DNA from 3 places in the Kitasatospora sp. NPDC059817 genome. Region 1 is predicted to be linked to each of the others. Evidence: predicted binding sites of a transcription regulator. Region 1 holds the regulator's gene; each other region holds the start of a gene.
The links. The regulator HrcA, encoded in region 1, represses chaperone genes, less so after heat shock. The targets are predictions, from matches to a motif close to TTNGCACTCNGNNNNNCNGAGTGCNAA.
Positions count from the first base shown of each region.

Region 2: the regulator HrcA is predicted to act here: its motif matches at 1,145-1,171, upstream of ACFV61_RS13740 (FmdB family zinc ribbon protein).
Region 3: the regulator HrcA is predicted to act here: its motif matches at 3,090-3,116, upstream of groL (chaperonin GroEL).

Region 1 covers NZ_JBHWIR010000016.1:51,713-58,289, forward strand. The annotation lists gene ACFV61_RS06095 (PDZ domain-containing protein) at 1-491, opposite strand, end outside; gene ACFV61_RS06100 (16S rRNA (uracil(1498)-N(3))-methyltransferase) at 564-1,313, opposite strand; gene dnaJ (molecular chaperone DnaJ) at 1,428-2,567, opposite strand; gene hrcA (heat-inducible transcriptional repressor HrcA) at 2,644-3,678, opposite strand; gene htpX (zinc metalloprotease HtpX) at 3,942-4,862, shown strand; gene ACFV61_RS06120 (hypothetical protein) at 4,934-5,518, shown strand; gene ACFV61_RS06125 (DUF3097 domain-containing protein) at 5,543-6,370, shown strand; gene ACFV61_RS06130 (Uma2 family endonuclease) at 6,377-6,577, opposite strand, start outside.
Region 2 covers NZ_JBHWIR010000051.1:26,666-33,242, reverse strand. The annotation lists gene ACFV61_RS13745 (MFS transporter) at 1-989, shown strand, start outside; gene ACFV61_RS13740 (FmdB family zinc ribbon protein) at 1,183-1,515, shown strand; gene ACFV61_RS13735 (hypothetical protein) at 1,814-2,077, shown strand; gene mscL (large conductance mechanosensitive channel protein MscL) at 2,108-2,527, shown strand; gene ACFV61_RS13725 (hypothetical protein) at 2,538-2,777, opposite strand; gene ACFV61_RS13720 (sigma-70 family RNA polymerase sigma factor) at 2,918-3,889, opposite strand; gene ACFV61_RS13715 (phosphatase PAP2 family protein) at 4,319-5,131, shown strand; gene ACFV61_RS13710 (carbon-nitrogen hydrolase family protein) at 5,235-6,104, shown strand; gene ACFV61_RS13705 (ABC transporter permease) at 6,181-6,577, opposite strand, start outside.
Region 3 covers NZ_JBHWIR010000006.1:70,200-76,776, reverse strand. The annotation lists gene ACFV61_RS02515 (glucosyl-3-phosphoglycerate synthase) at 1-242, opposite strand, end outside; SAM riboswitch class I at 390-526, shown strand; gene thrC (threonine synthase) at 544-1,824, shown strand; gene ACFV61_RS02505 (MoaD/ThiS family protein) at 1,866-2,144, shown strand; gene ACFV61_RS02500 (cold-shock protein) at 2,723-2,926, shown strand; gene groL (chaperonin GroEL) at 3,273-4,895, shown strand; gene ACFV61_RS02490 (hypothetical protein) at 4,991-5,347, shown strand; gene ACFV61_RS02485 (PadR family transcriptional regulator) at 5,458-5,841, shown strand; gene ACFV61_RS02480 (hypothetical protein) at 5,838-6,577, shown strand, end outside.

The DNA.
Region 1 (6,577 bases):
GCCGGCTCGCGGTTGTTGACGGTGCCCAGCAGCACGCGGTCGCCGCCCGGCTCGAAGGCGAGCCCGCCGACCGGCCCGTACGGCAGCCGCACCGACTCGCCGCCGTCCAGCGGCACGGCGTGCGCCCAGCTGCGGCGCAGGGTCGCCTCACCGGCGGTGGTGAGGGCGATCGGGCGCCCGTCGGCCGTCCAGCCCCGCACCTCGGTCTGCTCGCTGCCCCAGTGGGTGAGCCGCCGGGACGGCCCGCCGTCCACCGGCACCACGTGCACCTCGGGCGCGCCGTCCCGGGTGGAGGTGAAGGCGATGTGCCGCCCGTCGGGGGCGAACCGGGGGTGTCGGACGGGCAGGTGATCGGCCGTCAGCCGCCAGGCCCGGCCACCGTCCAGCGGGGCCAGCCAGACGTCGTCCTCGGCGACGAAGGTGACCAGGTCACCGTGCAGATGGGGGTGGCGCAGGTAGGCGCCCGCAGAGGTGCTCAGGGGTTCCGTCACGCGGTCAGCGTAGGCACGCGCGCGCACGGCGCGGGCCGGTTCGGGCAGACTCCGACCACACGGGCGGGCCGGCTACGACCAGCGGCCGGTGCGCCCCAGCAGCAGGGCGCCGGCGGCCACCCCGGCGGTGGAGGTGCGCAGCACCGAGGGGCCCAGCCGGTACGGCCCGGCGCCCGCCTCGGCGAACGCGGCCAGCTCCTCCGGGGAGACCCCGCCCTCCGGGCCGACCACCAGCACCACGTCCCCGGCCGCGGGCAGCGCGGCCAGCGCCAGCGGCTCGGCGCCCTCCTCGTGCAGCACGGCGGCGAACGCGGCCTGGGCCAGCAGCGGCGCCAGCTGCCGGGTGGTCGCCGGCTCGCGCACCTCGGGGAAGCGCAGCCGGCGGGACTGCTTGCCGGCCTCCCGGGCGGTGGCCCGCCACTTGGCCAGCGCCTTGGCGCCCCGCTCGCCCTTCCACTGCGTGATGCAGCGCGAGGCGGCCCACGGGACGATCACGTCCACGCCGACCTCGGTCATGGTCTCCACCGCGAGCTCGCCGCGGTCGCCCTTGGGCAGCGCCTGGACGACGACGATCCGCGGCGCCGGCTCGGGCTCCCGGCGGACGGCGGCCACCGTGACGTCGATCGCGTCCTTGCCGAGCACCGCGGCGACCGTCCCGTCCACCCCGAGGCCCAGCCCGTCGGCGAGGGTCACCGCCTCGCCCGCCGCCAGCCGCTTCACCGCGGCCGCGTGCCGCCCCTCCGGCCCGTCGAGGCGCACCACGGAGCCGGGCGCGGCGGCGGCGATCCGCTCGGTCTCGACGACGAAGACGGGGGCGGTCATGCGGGGAACCTCCGGGGGGTGGGGCGGATCGGGAACGCGAAAGGGGCGCCGGGCAGAACCCGGCACCCCCGCGCGGACGGCCAGGGCCTGGCGGCCCGGGCTGGGTCCTAGGGCCTAGCGGCCGTTGAACGCGTCCTTGAGGCGCGAGAACAGGCCCTGCTGGCCCGGCGCGAACTGGCCGGACGGCCGCTCCTCGCCGCGCAGCACCGCGAGCCGGCGCAGCAGCTCCTCCTGCTCGGGGTCGAGCTTGGTGGGCGTCTGCACCTCGACATGCACTATCAGGTCGCCTCGGCCGCCGCCGCGCAGGTGCGTGATGCCGCGGCCGTGCAGCGGGATCGACTGGCCGGACTGGGTGCCGGGCCGGATGTCGAGCTCCTCCAGCCCGTCCAGGGTCTGCAACGGCACCTGGGTGCCGAGGGACGCGGCCGTCATCGGGATGGTGACGGTGCAGTGCAGATCGTCCCCGCGCCGCTGGAAGACGGTGTGGGTGGTCTCGGCGATCTCGACGTACAGGTCGCCGGCCGGGCCGCCGCCGGGGCCGACCTCGCCCTCGCCGGCCAGCTGGATCCGGGTGCCGTTGTCGACACCGGCCGGGATCTTGACCGTCAGGGTGCGCCGGGCGCGGACCCTGCCGTCGCCGGCGCACTCCGGGCACGGGGTCGGCACGACGGTGCCGAAGCCCTGGCACTGCGGGCAGGGCCGGGAGGTCATGACCTGGCCCAGGAACGACCGGGTGACCTGGGAGACCTCGCCCCTGCCGCGACACATGTCGCAGGTCTGCGCGGAGGTGCCGGGGGCCGCGCCCTCACCGCTGCACGTGGTGCAGGTGACGGCCGTGTCGACCTGGAGTTCCTTGGTGGTGCCGAAGGCGGCCTCCTCCAGGGTGATCTCCAGCCGGATCATGGCGTCCTGGCCGCGGCGGGTGCGCGAGCGCGGGCCGCGCTGGCCGGCCGCGGCGCCGAAGAAGGCGTCCATGATGTCGGAGAAGCCGAAGCCGGCCGCCCCCGCGCCGAAGCCGCCCGCGCCCCCGCCGCCCGGCGAGAGCGGGTCACCGCCGAGGTCGTAGACCTGGCGCTTCTGCGGGTCGGAGAGCACCTCGTAAGCGGCGTTGATCTCCTTGAACCGCTCCTGCGTCTTCGGGTCCGGGTTGACGTCCGGGTGCAGTTCGCGTGCCAGGCGTCGGAAGGCCTTCTTGATCTCGTCCTGCCCCGCATCCCGTCGGACGCCGAGTACCGCGTAGTAGTCCGTGGCCACCAAATGCTCCGCTTGTTCCGCCTGTAGTAGTGCTGCGACTGGACACCGCCGTCAGAGGTTCCGACGGCGGCCTGTGCTACGACTCGGCCAGGATCTGGCCCACGTACCGCGCCACCGCACGCACCGCCCCCATTGTGCCCGGATAGTCCATCCGGGTCGGACCGATCACACCCAGTTTGGCCACGCTCTCGTCGCCCGAACCGTAACCGACCGACACCACCGAGGTGGAATTCAGCCCCTCGTAGGCGATCTCCCGCCCGATCCGGACCGTCATCGCGGCGTCCGCCGTCTCACCCAGGAGACGGAGCAGGACGACCTGCTCCTCCAGGGCTTCCAGCACCGGCTGGATGGTCAGGGGGAAGTCGTGCCCGAAGCGGGTCAGGTTGGCCGTGCCGGCCAGCATGATCCGCTCCTCGTTCTGCTCGGCGAGCGCTTCGAACAGCGTCGCCAGGACCGTGCTGACGGTCGGGCGGTCCGGCGGCTCGAAACCCGCCGGGAGCTCCTCCAGGAACCCCGGCACGTCCGGCAGCCGCTGACCGACGGCCCGCGCGTTGATCCGGGCCCGCAGGTCCGCCAGGACCGTCTCGCCGACCGGGCCCGGGCAGTCGACCATCCGCTGCTCGACCCGGCCGGTGTTGGTGATCAGGACCAGCATCACCTTGGTCGGGGCCAGCGCCACCAGCTCGATGTGCCGGACGGTGGACCGCGACAGCGAGGGGTACTGCACCACCGCGACCTGCCGGGTGAGCTGGGCGAGCAGCCGCACCGTCCGCATGACCACGTCGTCCAGGTCGACGGCGCCGTCCAGGAAGTGCCGGATCGCCCGGCGCTCGGGGGCGCTCATCGGCTTGACCTCGGCGAGCTTGTCGACGAACAGGCGGTACCCCTTGTCGGTGGGGATGCGCCCGGCGCTGGTGTGCGGCTGGTGGATGTAGCCCTCCTCCTCCAGCGCCGCCATGTCGTTGCGCACGGTCGCCGGGGAGACTCCGAGGTTGTGCCGCTCCACCAGGGCCTTGGAGCCGACCGGCTCCTCGGTGCCCACATAGTCCTGGACGATCGCGCGGAGCACGGCGAGCTTGCGGTCGTCCAGCTGGCGAACCTCACCGGCCATGGGGCACACACCTCCGTCTTCGCACGTTGTCCGTTCGTGTCACGCATGCTGCTGCCCGCTCCGGGAGGATCCCGGCTCCGGCACCCGCTTTGGCACTCTGAACCTGCGAGTGCCAAAACCGTACCTGCCAGTGTAAGGCCCGGGCCCAACGGCAGGAACGGCCCGGCCGGAGTGATCCTGCCCGCAGTTCCCGGCGCGGGGGTGGTGCCGCAGGGCCGTCCGGGTGGCAGCATCGAAGACGACGGCGAATGGAGGAGCAAGCAATGTCGAGCTCGGGCCAGCACACCCGTTTCGCGCCCGACCGCGGCCTGACCGGCCGCATGGTCGTGACGATGTTCGTGATCGGGCTGCTGTACGTCGGTTTCACCGGTCTGCTGATCGTGCTGCTGCGCGGCGCCTGGCCACTGATCGTCCTGATCTCCGGCGGGCTGTTCGTGGCCCAGTTCTGGTTCAGCGACAAGATCACCGAACGGGCGATGGGCGCCCACCAGGTGACCCCTGAGCAGTACCCGCAACTGCACGGCACCATCGACCGGCTCTGCGCGCTGGCCGACATGCCCAAACCCCGGGTGGCGGTCGCCGACAACGACATGCCGAACGCCTTCGCCACCGGCCGCAACCCGCAGAACGCCGTGGTGTGCGTCACCACCGGCCTGCTGCGCCGGCTGGAGCCCGAGGAACTGGAGGGCGTCCTCGCCCACGAGCTGTCCCACGTCGCCCACCGGGACGTCGCGGTGATGACCATCGCCGGCTTCCTCGGCGTCCTCGCCGGGGCCATGACCCGGATCGCCATGTACGGCGGGTTCATGGGCGGCAACCGCAACAACAACGACCAGAACGCGGCCATCGTCGCCCTGATCATCCCGCTGGTGTCGATGGTCGTCTACGCCATCAGCTTCCTGCTCACCCGGCTCCTGTCCCGCTACCGGGAACTCGCCGCCGACCGCGCCGCCGCCCAGCTCACCGGCCGGCCCAGCGCCCTCGCCTCCGCGCTCACCAAGGTCACCGGCCAGATCGCCGCCATCCCCAGCAAGGACCTGCGCCAGGCACAGCCCTACAACGCCTTCTACTTCGCCCCCGCGCTGAGCGCCCGGGAGACCGCCTCGCAGCTGTTCTCCACCCACCCGACGCTGGAGAAGCGGCTCGCGGAGCTGGCGAAGATCTCCGAGCAGCTCGGCCGCTGAGGCCCCGGCCCCCTGCGGCCCTCCCGCCCCCCTCCTGGCTCCTCCCGACTCCCTCCCCCGAAAGGACCGCCGTGGGAATCCTGGACACCCTGTTCGGGCGCACCAAGCCCGTCAAGCCCGACCTCGACCAGCTGTTCGGCGTCCCGTCCGCCGCCCTCACCCTGGAGGCCGCGGCCGGGTTCACCCCCACCGGGCTCGGCTCGGTCTGCTTCGCCGCCGTCGAGGGCGCGGCCTTCGGCCAGGTCGAACAACAGGTGCGGGCGCTGCTCGACGCCGACACCGAGCGCGGCGGCGTCCCGGTCGAGGCCTCCAAGGACGGCTACGGCTACTCCTGGCTGCTCGCCCGGCACACCCCCGAGGAACTGCCGGACCTGGTCAACGACCTGCACGCGGTCAACAGCGAGCTGGAGGCGAACGGCTTCGGGCCGCAACTGCTCTGCTCGCTGGTCGGCTTCCGCAACCCGGACGGGCAGTCGCTGGCCCTGGTCTACCTCTACAAGCGCGGCACCTTCTACCCCTTCGCCCCGATGCCCGGCGGCGGGGAGCGGCGCAACAGCCCGCTGGAGCTCCAGGTCAACGCGACGCTCGGGAACGACCTGCGGCTGGAGAAGGACCTCAGCCGCTGGTTCCCGGTCTGGGGCGCGCCGGGCCTCTGACGGTCCGTCCGTATAGTCGCTTTCATGCACAGCCGCCAGTACGGACCCGACCTGACCCCGCCGTGGAAGAAGCAGCAGCCCGCCCCGGAGGTGACCGCCGAACGGGACCTGGTGGTGGAGGAGGCCGCCACCGGCTTCTGCGGCGCGGTGGTGCGCTGCGAGAAGACCGCCGAGGGCTTCACCGTCACCCTGGAGGACCGCTTCGGCAAGCTCCGGGTGTTCCCGCTGGTGCCGCGCGGCTTCCTGCTGGAGGGCCGGACGGTCACCCTGGTGCGCCCGGCCGGCCCCGCCCCCTCCCGCACGCCGGGCCGCACCGCCTCCGGCTCGGTCGCCGTCCCCGGCGCCCGGGCCCGGGTCGCCCGCGAGTCGCGGATCTACGTCGAGGGCCGGCACGACGCCGAACTGGTCGAGCGGGTCTGGGGCGACGACCTGCGGATCGAGGGCGTGGTCGTCGAATACCTGGAGGGCGTGGACGACCTGCCCGCGATCGTCGCCGACTTCGCCCCCGGCCCGGGCCGGCGCCTCGGCGTCCTGGTCGACCACCTGCTCCCCGGCACCAAGGAGCACCGCATCGCCGCCCAGGTCACCGGCGACGCCGTCCTGGTCGTCGGCCACCCGTACATCGACATCTGGCAGGCCGTGAAGCCCGCCTCCGTCGGCATCCCCGGCTGGCCCGCCGTCCCCCGCGGCGAGGAGTGGAAGGAGGGCGTCTGCCGCCGCCTCGGCTGGCCGGTGAACACCCCCGCCGCCTGGAAGCGGATCCTCTCCACAGTGGACAGCTACAAGGACCTGGAGCCGGAACTGCTGGGCAAAGTCGAGGAGTTGATCGACTTCGTGACGATTCCGGAGTGAGGTCGGTCAGACGTACTGCTGAAAGTCCGTGGTGTCCAGATCGATATCGAGCAGGCCGATGGGGACGGGCTCCCCGAACTTACTGGTCCGCTCGGACATGTACCTCGGGAGCCCGGACCCGGGGTGCTTGCCCAACTCGGTCAGCAGCACGCAGACCCCCTTGATCGGGTCCACGATCAGGTACGCAGGAACGGTGCCCTCGGCGTA
Region 2 (6,577 bases), on a different contig from region 1:
CGCTCGGCCACGCACCGGCCTGGAGCCTGTTCCTGGCCGCCGTCCCGGCCGGCGCGAGCGTTCCGCAGATCGGCGCCATGGTCCGGGCCCGCTGGATCGCCGAGTTCACCGCGGACGGCGCGTCCGCCTCGTCCGCGGCCAAGGTGGGCACCGCGTTCGCCTTCGAGTCCGTGACGGACGAGTTCACCTTCGTGATCGGCCCGATCCTGGCCACCGCCGTCGCCACCACGGTCAGCCCCTCGGCCGGGCTGATCGCCGAGGCCACGCTGACCCTCGTCGGCGGCCTGGCCTTCGCCGCCCAGCGGCGCACCGCGCCCGCCCGGGCACTGCCCCAGCCCGGCGTGCGACGCGCCTCCGCGCTCGCCTCCCCCGGCGTCCGGCTGCTGGCCGGGGCCTTCCTCGGGGTGGGCGCCGTGTTCGGCGGCATGCAGGTCTCGGTGAACGCCTTCGCCGACTCGGTCGGGCAGCACGGCGCCGCCGGCACCGTGTACGGGATCTTCGCCGGCGGCTCGATGGTGGCCGGCGTGCTGTACGGCGTGATCGCCTGGCGGCGGTCCGTGCAGCAGCGGATGGTCATGAGCTACGCCCTGCTGGTGCTGGGCTGCTCGACGCTGTGGGCGATGCCCAACCTGGTCGCGCTCGCCGCCGCCGGACTGGTCTGCGGCCTGGCCATCGCGCCGACCCTGATCAGCGGCTACACCCTGGTCGAGACGCTCGTCGCGGACGGCGCCAAGACCGAGGCGTTCACCTGGCTGACCGGCGCCATCGGCCTCGGCCTGGCGGTCGGCCAGATGATCGCCGGGCAGCTGATCGACGGCCACGGGCCGTCCAGCGGGTTCCTGGTGCCGGTGGCCGGCGCCGGCCTGGGCCTGATCGCGCTGGTGTCGCTGCGGCACCTGCTGACCGCGCCGGGCGGGCCTGGTCAGGTCGTCGCGGCCGCACCGGAGCGCGGCACCGCGGCGCAGCTGGTGGGCGCGGCCAAGGGCTGAGCGGGCACGCGGTGGCGCACCGCGCGAAGCCGTGGGCGGCGCGCGGTGGAAGCCGCGCGGAGCCGCGGTGGAGAAGTGTGCGCGGCTCGGCCACGGCTCATCTCACATCGGAGTCGCTGGACTGATTCAGCGGAATGCCGCATCATTGACCATCGTTAGCACTCATCAGGCGAGAGTGCCAGGAGGAAGACAAGTGCCCACGTACCAGTACCAGTGCACCGAGTGCGGCAACGGCCTGGAGGCGGTGCAGAAGTTCACCGACGAGGCGCTGACCACGTGCCCCGACTGCCAGGGACGGCTCCGCAAGGTCTTCTCGGCCGTGGGCGTCGTGTTCAAGGGCTCGGGCTTCTACCGCACCGACAGCCGCTCGTCCTCCAGCAGCACGGTGGGCGCAGGCTCCTCCGGTAGCTCCTCGGCGGCGTCGTCCGGCTCGACCCCGGCGTCGTCCTCGACGTCGTCGACGTCCTCGTCCTCCGGTTCTTCGAGCTCTTCCAGCTCCTCCAGCCCGGCCCCGGCCGCGAGCTGACCTCGGCGCCGGACGCACACAGCGCATCGACAAGGCCCGCCACCCCGCGTTCTCCGCGGGGCGGCGGGCCTTCGTCGTCCCTGCTCGCTGTCACCACTCGCCGCCCCGGTTCGTCAGCCCCGGCGGGCCGGATGCACTCGTGCGGGTGTACGAATTCATCCACAGGGCCCGAGTTGTCCACAGGCTGCGGATAACGGCTTTCCGGGGCGGCGCGCGGCGCACATCGTAGGGGTCGCCGGAGAACGACCGGCCCGCACAGGGGCGGCCCCCCACGACCTCGGTGGTGACCATGACGACCATGAGCCTCTCCGTACCGCTGCCCGCACCCGCCGTACCGCCCCGGCGGGAGGTGCCGCGCTTCCCGCCGATCCGGCGCGGGGCCGGCGGGTGGCACCGCTGGCGGCACGCCGTACGACGCCGGGCCGGGGTGCCCGCGCTGGTGCTGCTCGCGGTGGCCGCGGCGCTCGCGGTCGGGCCCGCACGGGCCGGGCTGCCGTCGCCGCCGGGCGGCCCGGTGGGCCGGACGGGTTGTCAATCCGGTCCGACGGAAGATCACCCGTAACCGGGCAACGACTTCGTCGTTCACGGCGGCATGAAAGGCTTCAAGCAATTCCTGCTGCGTGGAAACGTCGTCGAATTCGCCGTCGCCGTCGTCATCGGCGCGGCCTTCACCAACATCGTCAACGCCTTCGTCAAGGGCGTCATCAATCCGATCGTCGGCGTCTTCGGAACGAAGGACCTGGCGTCCTACAGTTCCTGCCTCAAGGGGCCCTGCGAGCTGAACGCCACCGGCGAGGTCACGTCCGGGATCCTCATCCTGTGGGGATCGGTGCTCAGCGCCCTGCTGCAGTTCCTGATCACGGCGGCCGTCGTCTACTTCGTCCTGATCGTGCCCATGAACAGGCTGGCCGCCAGGCGGAAGAGCACCGCCGAGACGCTGGCGGAGGCCGAGGCCAAGGAGGTCCAACTGCTCACCGAGATCCGCGACGCGCTGGTCGCCCCGCAGCGCTGAGCGCCGCACCTCAGTCCCCGTGGTGCGGCGGGCGCTGGCTCAGGTACCAGTCCAGCCCCCGCCCACCACTCTCCCCCGCCCCGGGGCGCTCACCCCAGCCGGTGTCGGTGTCGTCCCGGGACTGCTGGTCCAGCGGGTCCCGGAAGACCAGCCGGGCCTTCGGCGCCGCCGGCCGCTCCTCCCGTCCCTGCTGCTCCCCCTGTCCCTGCTCCTGCTCCCGCGCCTGCCCCTGCTCGCTCACCCTGCTCACTTCCGCTTCCCGTCGACTGCCGTCCGGATCGTCCTGTCCCTCCAGCCTAAGAGCCCCGCGAAACACCCCGGGCCCTGGTGCGGAGTGCTCCGCACCAGGGCCCGGGGCGGGGATGGAGCCGCAGGCAGTTGCTCGGGTTCTCAGGCGGCCTCGAAGCCCGCGTGGTCGGCGATCTTCTTCAGCTCGGCCAGCGCGTGCTTCTCGATCTGGCGGATCCGCTCGCGGGTGAGGCCGTGCTGCTTGCCCACCTCGGTGAGGGTGCGCTCGCGGCCGTCCTCCATCCCGTAGCGGGAGCGGATGATCGAGGCCGTGCGGTCGTCCAGCCGCCCGATCAGGCCGTCCAGCTCCTCGCGGCGGAGCATGACCATCACGGCGTCCTCGGGGGACGTCGCCCCGGTGTCCTCGACCAGGTCGCCGAACTGGGTCTCGCCCTCGTCGTCGACCGCCATGTTGAGGCTGACCGGGTCGCGGGCCCAGTCCAGCACGTCCTTGATCCGGGCCTCGGTGGTGTCCAGCTCGGCTGCGATCTCGGCCGGCTCGGCCTCCCGGCCCAGCTCCTTGGACTTCTCCCGCTGCACCCGCCGGATCCGCCCCAGCTCCTCGACCAGGTGCACGGGCAGCCGGATGGTGCGGGACTGGTCGGCGATCGACCGGGTGATCGCCTGCCGGATCCACCAGGTGGCATAGGTGGAGAACTTGAAACCCTTGGCGTAGTCGAACTTCTCGACGGCGCGCACCAGGCCGGCGTTGCCCTCCTGGATGAGGTCCAGCAGCGGAAGGCCGCTGCGCGGGTACCGGCGGGCGACCGCCACCACGAGCCGGAGGTTCGAGCGGATGAAGACGTCCTTGGCGCGCTCGGCGTCCTCGGCTATCGCCTCCAGTTCCTCGCGCTTCACGCCGTCGGGGAACACGCCCTGCTCCAGCAGGTGCTGGGCGTACACGCCGGCCTCGATCCGCAGTGAGAGCTCGACCTCCTCGGCGGCATCGAGCAGGGGTGTCCTGGCGATCTCGTCGAGGTACATGCCGACCAGGTCGCGGTCGGCCTCAAGGTTGGTCGGGCGGGCCGCGCGAGTCCGGTCGGCCCTGTCGCGAACGACGGCACGGGTGGCCATGCTTGCTCCCTTTGCTGGAATTGCCGAGGTCTGCCTGCCTGCCCCCCGAGAGGGCAAGAAATGGGGGCCCCGCGGGGCTCACACGTAACGATCCAACGAACAGAATCCGGACAACATTCCCAAGTTACTCAGATTCTTCCCCGCGATGCAGTATGCTGCCGGTTTTCACCCCGGTTATGGACACCGGGTGACCGGTCGAGCACCTTAGGTGCCGTTTCCGCAACTGCTTCCGAGCGCTTCCGTCACGCCCCGCACACGCGCCCGCCGCCCCGCCGGCCGCCGTACAGGGTGAAACCCGCGAACGGGCACGCGCGTTCCCACCTTCCGCCGGCGCCCGCCCCCGGCGTACGCAGGTTCTCCCCACAAACGATGCCGAATCGCTATCACCCGTGGTCCTGATCGGCCCGGGACACTGGGAAGGTGTCAGCCATGCACCTGACCAACAGCTCGACCACCGTCACTGCGCGTCACCGCCGCCTCTTGCGGGATTCGGCGCTCGCGGTGGTCTGTGCCGCGCTGTTCGGCCTCCTGGCCGCCCTGGTGACCCGGCACTGGCATCCGCTGGAACAGCTCGACCAGAGCTGGATCGGCGAACTGCACACCTTCGCCCGGCAGCACCGGATCTGGACCGCCTCGGTGCAGACGCTCTCCGACATCGGCGGCACGGTCACGATGCGCACCCTGCTCGGCATCGCGGCCGTCTGGCTGTGGCTGATCGGCGCCCGGGTCCTGGCCGGCTGGGTGGCCGCCCAGACCCTGGTCGGCTGGGGCGGCCAGTGGGCGCTGAAGCTGGCCGTCGGCCGCCAACGCCCCTCCTTCACCGACCCGGTCTCGCACGCCGGCGGCCCGGCCTTCCCCTCCGGGCACGCCATGGCCTCGGCGATCACCTGCGCGGTGCTGGTCGGCCTGGTCTGGTACCGGGTCCGTCGACGCGGACGGATCGCCGCCTGCGCGGTGGCGGCGGCGACGGTGCTGACCATCGGCTGGACCAGGATCGCCCTCGGGGTCCACTGGCCGAGCGACGTGGTCGCCGGCTGGCTGGCCGCCGGGTTCGTGCTGGGCGCCGTGACCGCCGTCGTCGAACTCTGGCGACCGGGCGCGCTGGCCCGCGACGTACGGCGGGTCAACTGGCGTACCCGGCCGAGGGTCCAGCGGATCACCGTGCCGTCGGTCCGGTCGCCGCGCGGCACCGATCCGCTGGGCGACGCCGCCACCGACCACCCGGACGAGGCCGTCCACTGAGACCACCGACATCCGCGTACGGTCGCCGGGGCCGTCCGGGGCCGCCCAGGGCCGGTCCAGGGCCGTCCGGGGCTGCCCGAAGCCGTCCGCTAGCGTGACGGCCATGTCTCCCGCCCCGGTCCCCGCCGCCGCCGTCCGTCACCCCGAGCGCCCACTGCGGATCGCCACCGTCCAGGCCCAGGCCGTGGCCGGCGACATACCCGCCAACGCCGCCCAGGCCGCCGAGTTGGTCCGTGAGGCCGCCGCGGCCGGCGCCCGCCTGGTGCTGTTCGCCGAGAAGTTCCTCTCCGGCTACGAGCCCGAGCTGATCCGCACCGACCCGCTCAAGTGCGCCGTCCAGCCCGGCGATCCGCGCCTCGCGCCGATCGCCGAGGCCTGCCGCGAGACCGGCACCGCCGCGATCGTCGGCGCCGCCGCGAAGGTGGGCGACGAGCTGCGGGTCTCCGCCTTCGTCCTCGGCCCGGACGGCGGCCTCGTCACCCGCTACGACAAGCAGCACCTGTTCAAGGCCGAACGCGACTACTACCGTCCCGGGGCGGCCGGTTGCACCCTGGAGCTGGACGGCTGGCGGCTCGGCCTCGGCGTCTGCTACGACTCGGGCTTCCCCGAGCACGCCCGCGCCGCCGCACTCGACGGCTGCCACGCCTACCTGGTCGGCGCGCTGTTCAGCGTCGGCCACGGCCACCACGAGTCCCGCACCTGGTTCCCCGCCCGCGCGCTCGACAACACCCTCTACACGGTGCTCGCCAACCACATCGGCCACACCGGCGGTTGGCACACCTGCGGTGGCAGCGCGGTGTGGGCCCCGGACGGCCGGCTGCTCGCCGAGGCGGGCGAGGACCGGCGCGAACTCGTCGTCGTCGACCTCGACCCGGCCGTCCTGCGCGCCGCCCGGGAGAGCGAGACCATGCTCGCCGACCTGGCCGCCGACGCCCGCCCGGCCGCCCCGCGCGCGCTCTTCGCCCTGGCCTGAGCCGGTCGACCTCCGTGCCCGGCCGCTCCGGGCAGGCGGGGTGGCCCGGCCGCTCCGAGCCGGGTGCGCTGGCCGGTCAGGCGGTCCGCATCGCGTCCACCACGGTCATCCGGCCGACCCGACGGGCTGGCAGGACGGCGGCGGCGAGCCCGGTCAGGACGGTCAGCCCGAGCGCGGCCAGCACCAGCACCACCGGCGGGCCGCCGACCGTCCCCACCGTGGAGGTGAGCGAACGCGCGGCCGCCCAGCCGTAGCCGACGCCCAGTCCGGTGCCGACCAACGCCCCGGCCAGCGACAGCAGCACCGCCTCCAGGGTGAGCATCCGGCGCAGCTGCCGCCGGGACATCCCGATGGCGCGCAGCATGCCGATCTCGCGGGCGCGTTCGCTGACGCTGAGCATCAGGGTGGCCGCGACGCCGAGCCCGGCGATGGCGACCGAGAAGGACAGCAGGGCCATGCTGACGGTCGTCATC
Region 3 (6,577 bases), on a different contig from region 1:
TCGATCACGACGAGTTCGTCGACCAGCGGGAGGCGCTCCATCAGCTCGCGGCGGATGGTGCGGACGATGTCGCCGACGGTGGCCTCCTCGTCCAGTGCGGGCAGCACCACGCTGACCGTGTGGCCGGTCCGGCGCTTGGCCTCCAGCAGGGCGTGCACCGGCCGGTCGACCGCGCTCCACGAGCGGCGGCGCAGCCAGGACGCCGCCTGCGGGAGCAGCGCGGGGGTCGGTTCGGCGGGCACGGGACTCTCCTCGGCGGGGTCGGTGGGACGCGCCATCTCGCGTGGCGGACGATCCCGTTCGGGGTTGACGCCTTCGGATACAGTCTTCGTACAGCGGCCGGACCTTTGCACGTCGGGGTCGCCGTTGAGCACCACCACAATTTCACAAGCTCATCCAGAGGGACTGAGGGAACGGCCCGTTGACGTCCCGGCAACCTTCTCGCGCGGCTGTCTGTCGACAGGCCCCGGCGGGACAGGTGCCAATTCCGGCCTGTGGCGCGACCGTGCCACGGGGAAGATGAGGAGAGAGGCCTCCGCCATCATGGCTATCGACACTGTCGCACCCGCATCCGTGGACCTCGGCCCCGCCACCGCGCTGTCCTGTCGGGAGTGCGGCACCCGCTTCCCGCTCGGTCCGAGCTTCGCCTGCCTGGAGTGCTTCGGCCCGCTGGAGATCGCGTACGACTTCGGCAGCGAGGGCGCCGAGGAGCTGCGCCGCCGGATCGAGGCCGGCCCGAGTTCGATCTGGCGCTACGCGCCGCTGCTGCCCGTCCCGGCCGACGTCGCCACCAAGCCCAACCTGAACCCCGGTTGGACCCCGCTGGTCAAGGCGGACAACCTGGGCCGCGAGCTGGGCTTCACCGCGCAGCTGCACATCAAGGACGACTCGGGCAACCCGACCCACTCGTTCAAGGACCGCGTGGTGGCCTGCGCCATCGAGGCCGCGCGGGCCTTCGGCTTCACGACGCTCTCCTGCTCCTCCACCGGCAACCTGGCCGGCGCGGTGGGCGCGGCGGCCGCCCGGGCCGGTTTCAAGTCCTGCGTGTTCATCCCGCACGACCTGGAGCAGGGCAAGGTCGTCATGGCCGGGGTGTACGGCGGCGAGCTGGTCGGCATCGAGGGCAACTACGACGACGTGAACCGCTTCTGCTCGGAGCTGATCGGCGACCCGGCCGGTGAGAGCTGGGGCTTCGTCAACGTCAACCTGCGCCCCTACTACGGCGAGGGCTCCAAGACGCTGGCGTACGAGATCTGCGAGCAGCTCGGCTGGCGGCTGCCGGAGCAGATCGTCATCCCGATCGCCTCCGGCTCCCAGCTGACCAAGATCGACAAGGGGCTGCAGGAGCTGATCAGGCTCGGCCTGGTCGAGGACCGGCCGTACCGGGTCTTCGGCGCCCAGGCGGCGGGCTGCTCGCCGGTGTCGGCGGCGTTCAAGGCCGGCCAGGACGTGATCCGCCCGGTCAAGCCGGACACCATCGCCAAGTCGCTGGCGATCGGCAACCCGGCGGACGGCCCGTACGTGCTGGACATCGCCCGGCGCACCGGCGGCGCGGTCGAGGACGTCACCGACGCCGAGGTGGTGGACGCGATCCGGCTGCTGGCCCGGACCGAGGGCGTCTTCGCCGAGACCGCGGGCGGGGTGACCGTCGGCGTGCTGAAGAAGCTGGTGGAGACCGGCCAGCTGGACCCGGCCAAGGAGACCGTCGCGATCAACACCGGCGACGGCCTGAAGACCCTGGACGCCGTCGCCGGGGCCGGGATGACCGCCGTCATCCGCCCGACCCTGGCGTCCTTCCACGACGCCGGCCTCGCGTCCGCCTGAAACACCCCCCACCCCGCTGGGTCGCACCCGCTAGGAGAACCATGAGCGCCAACGTCCGTATCCCCACCATCCTGCGCACCTACACCGGCGGCGCCGCCGAGGTGGCCGCCGAGGGCGCCACCCTGGGCGAGGTCATCGCCGACCTGGAGAAGAACCACGCGGGGATCGCCGCCCGCATCCTGGACGACGCCGGCAAGCTGCGCCGTTTCGTCAACGTCTACGTGAACGACGACGACGTGCGCTTCGCCGAGGGCCTGGCGACCGGGATCGCGGCCGGCGCCAGCGTCTCGATCATCCCGGCGGTGGCCGGCGGCTGCTGAGCCGCGCCCCGATCCGGGCACTCCGCCCGAGCCGTTCGTCCGACCGGCCGTTCGCGCGTACGGAATTCCGTTCTCCGTACGCACGGACGGCCGGCCGCATTTCGGCGGGAATATGGCGGGGTCAAGTCGGAGTAGAGTGTGGCTCGGTTGGGAACAGGGCTTCCCCTCATCCTCACCCGCGAATCGCCGGACGGTCGTCCGGCCGCTGAGACCGGTCGGGTGCCTGGGCCGTGAAACATGTCAGGCAGATGTCAGAATTCCCGCGGGGATTTGTAGTAATCCGTCCGCTATGTCCGGCGTGAAATGCCGAATTCCTCCCGCTTTCGCCCGTCCTGCCCCTTGGCGCGGTGCCGGAATTCCCCGCAGCTGACCCTGTTGCAGAGGGCGTCGATCCGGATACATTCAGCCGCGGTCGACGTAATCACCCGCTCACAGGGCGCCGTCAGGCACCCCCGGCGGAGGACTGCGGCGTGCACGGCTGCGCCCAGGGGGGGTTCCCCGGGCCGGCCTTCAAACCAGACCCGGGCCCGCGACCTGCGGGCGCGTGAAGGGCCAGCACAGCACTAGGGGAGTTCGGAATGGCTCAGGGCACCGTCAAGTGGTTCAACGCGGAGAAGGGCTACGGCTTCATCGCGGTCGACGGTGGTGCGGACGTCTTCGTCCACTACAGCGCGATCCAGATGGACGGCTACCGCACCCTCGAGGAGGGCCAGCGGGTCGAGTTCGAGATCTCCCAGGGACAGAAGGGCCCGCAGGCGGACATGGTCCGCGCCGCGGTGTGACCCCCTTCCGACCCCAGGAGCTCGGCGCGGCCCACGGCTGGTGACCACTCGCTTCTCGACGGGCCCGTACGACACGCGTCGTGCGGGCCCGTCGGCGTTCCCCGGCGGGGAGTTGCGCGGGTCGGCGGGAGCGCCCCGGACGGCTCGCGGGATCGCGATTGGGCTTGCACTCGACCACCCGGAGTGCTAATCATTGGCGTTAGCACTCACAGCGTGAGAGTGACAGCGGACCGGGTCGGTGAGGCCCCCGGGAGCGGTAGGGGAAAGGACCCCCGCACACCAGGGCCGTCCGTCGCGGGCACCCCTTGGTCCGAGCAGTCGACCGTGTCCCGGAGGACCACTTCTGATGGCCAAGATCATCGCCTTTGATGAGGAAGCTCGCCGCGGCCTTGAGCGTGGCATGAACCAGCTCGCCGACGCAGTGAAGGTCACGCTCGGCCCCAAGGGTCGCAACGTCGTGCTGGAGAAGAAGTGGGGCGCCCCCACGATCACCAACGACGGTGTCTCCATCGCCAAGGAGATCGAGCTCGAGGACCCCTACGAGAAGATCGGCGCGGAGCTCGTCAAGGAGGTCGCCAAGAAGACCGACGACGTCGCGGGTGACGGCACCACCACCGCCACCGTGCTCGCCCAGGCCCTGGTTCGCGAGGGTCTGCGCAACGTCGCCGCCGGCGCCAACCCGATGGCCCTGAAGCGCGGCATCGAGAAGGCCGTCGCCGCCGTCTCCGACCAGCTGCTGGCCCAGGCCAAGGACGTGGAGACCAAGGAGCAGATCGCCTCCACCGCCTCCATCTCGGCCGCCGACACCCAGATCGGCGAGCTCATCGCCGAGGCCATGGACAAGGTCGGCAAGGAAGGCGTCATCACCGTCGAGGAGAGCAACACCTTCGGTCTGGAGCTTGAGCTCACCGAGGGCATGCGCTTCGACAAGGGCTACATCTCCGCCTACTTCGCGACCGACCTGGAGCGCATGGAGGCGACGTTCGAGGACCCGTACATCCTCATCGCCAACTCCAAGATCGGCTCGGTCAAGGACCTGCTGCCGCTGCTGGAGAAGGTCATGCAGAGCGGCAAGCCGCTCGTCATCATCGCCGAGGACGTCGAGGGCGAGGCCCTGTCGACCCTGGTCGTGAACAAGATCCGCGGCACCTTCAAGTCCGTCGCCGTCAAGGCCCCGGGCTTCGGCGACCGCCGCAAGGCCATGCTCGGCGACATCGCCATCCTCACCGGTGGCACCGTGATCTCCGAGGAGGTCGGCCTCAAGCTGGAGAACGCCGGCATCGACCTGCTGGGCACCGCCCGCAAGGTGGTCATCACCAAGGACGAGACCACCATCGTCGACGGTGGCGGTGACAGCGAGCAGGTCGCCGGCCGCGTGAACCAGATCCGCGCCGAGATCGAGAACAGCGACTCGGACTACGACCGCGAGAAGCTCCAGGAGCGCCTCGCCAAGCTGGCCGGCGGCGTGGCCGTCATCAAGGCCGGCGCGGCCACCGAGGTGGAGCTCAAGGAGCGCAAGCACCGCATCGAGGACGCCGTCCGCAACGCGAAGGCCGCCGTCGAGGAGGGCATCGTCGCCGGTGGTGGCGTCGCGCTGCTGCAGGCCTCGGTCGCCTTCGACAAGCTGGAGCTGGAGGGCGACGAGGCCACCGGTGCCAACATCGTCAAGGTCGCGCTGGAGGCCCCGATCAAGCAGATCGCGACCAACGCCGGCCTGGAGGGTGGCGTCGTGGTGGAGAAGGTGCGCAACCTCCCCGCCGGTCACGGCCTGAACGCGGCCACCAACACCTACGTCGACCTGATCGCCGAGGGCATCATCGACCCGGCCAAGGTGACCCGCTCCGCGCTGCAGAACGCCGCCTCCATCGCGGCGCTGTTCCTCACCACCGAGGCCGTCATCGCCGACAAGCCGGAGAAGGCCGCTGCGGCCGCCGGCGGCGGCATGCCGGGCGGTGACATGGACTTCTGATCCTGATCACACCGATCGGATCAGTTGGTTCCTGATCGTGTGGGCGGTCCCCTTCGGGGGGCCGCCCACACGGCGTTCTACCGGAGAATGGACAGATGGCTTCCGACGACATCGAGACCGCGCTGCACAACGCGCGGGCGCTGATCCTGGCCGACCTCACCGCGCGGGACGTGGCGGACGCCGCCGTCGTCTCCCTGGTGGAGCAGGCCGTGACGCACCGCCGCTGGTGGCTGGAACAGTGGCCGGACGGCACCGAGTACGTGCTCGGGCTGGTCGCCCAGGACGTCCAGGACGCGCTGCTGGAGGCGTACGGGCGCTGGCCGCTGTGCACCGCCTGCGCCGCCGACGGGGACCCGCACGCGCTCGGCGTGGAGCCGGAGCTGGGGCCGGAGCCGCACTGGGTGTGCGGCAAGCAGGGTGCGGTGGTCGCGCCGGTGGGGGAGCTCTCCTAGCCCATTCCTGGCCTGCTCCTGGTCCGCTCCCAGCCCGCTCGTGGTCCGCGTGGTGGACCGGGCGGCGGGAGTACTGGACCTATAGGTAGGTTGACGATATATGTAGTCGTATGACTGAACGCTCGATGCAGGAGCCGACGCTGCTGCTGCTCACCGCCCTGGCGGACGCCCCGAGACACGGCTACGCCCTCATCCAGGAGATCGCCGCGATCTCCGAGGGCCGGGTCAAGATGCGCACCGGCACCCTGTACGGCGCCCTCGACCGGCTGCTCCAGCAGGGGCTGATCGAGGTCGCCGCGGAGGAGGTCGTGGACGGGCGGGCACGGCGCAGCTACGCGCTGACCAGCGTCGGCCGGGAGGCGCTGGCCTCCGAGGCGGAGCGGCTGCGGGCCGTCGCCACCGAGGCGGAGCGCCGTCTCGCGAACGTCCTGTCGGCGCTGCAGGGAAAGCCGGAGCCGGAGGGGAAGTCGATGATGAGGGGGTTCTTCGCATGACCACACCCATGACCACGCCGACGATGGGGGCGCCTTCGACCGCGCTGCGGGCGGCGCTGCAGTTCTACCCGCCGCGCTACCGCCGGGAGCGCGGCGAGGAGCTGGCCGCGGTGTTCGCCGACACCACGGCGGAGGCCGGCCGCTCGGCCGTCGCCCGCGAGGCGTTCGACCTGGCCGCGTACGGGCTGCGGGTGCGGCTCGGGCTGACCGGCTCCTCGCTGGCCGGGCGGGTGCTCGCGCTGGCCGCGCCGATGGTCGCCGGGGCGCTGGCCGGTGCGGCCCTGGTGCCGTGGGTGAGCGATGCGGAGCGGGCCGCCCATCGGCTGACCTGGGACGACTCGTACCTCACGTACGCCCTGACCATCGCGCCGCCGGTGATCGCGCTGCTGCTCGCGGTGGCCGTCGTGACGGGGCGCTGGACGGCGGTGCGGGTCATCTCGCTGGTCCAGGCCGTCTCCGCGCTGTTCGTGCTGGCGAAGGCCGTCGTGCTGCCGCCGGAGTTCGACCTCTGGGGGGTGGGGGACAGCAGCGTGGCCACCATGCCGTTCGTGCTGGGGGCGCTGCTACTGGCCGCGGCGCCGACGGAGTTGCTCCCCAGGGCCTCCTGGCGTTCCGGCGGGCTGGCGCTGGCCTCGGTCCTCGGGGGTGGGCTGCTGGTGGCGCTCCAGCACTGGGGCGACTCGACCTTCCCGCTGGACATGCAGTGGTTCGCGGTGCTGCTGATCGGGCCGCTGCT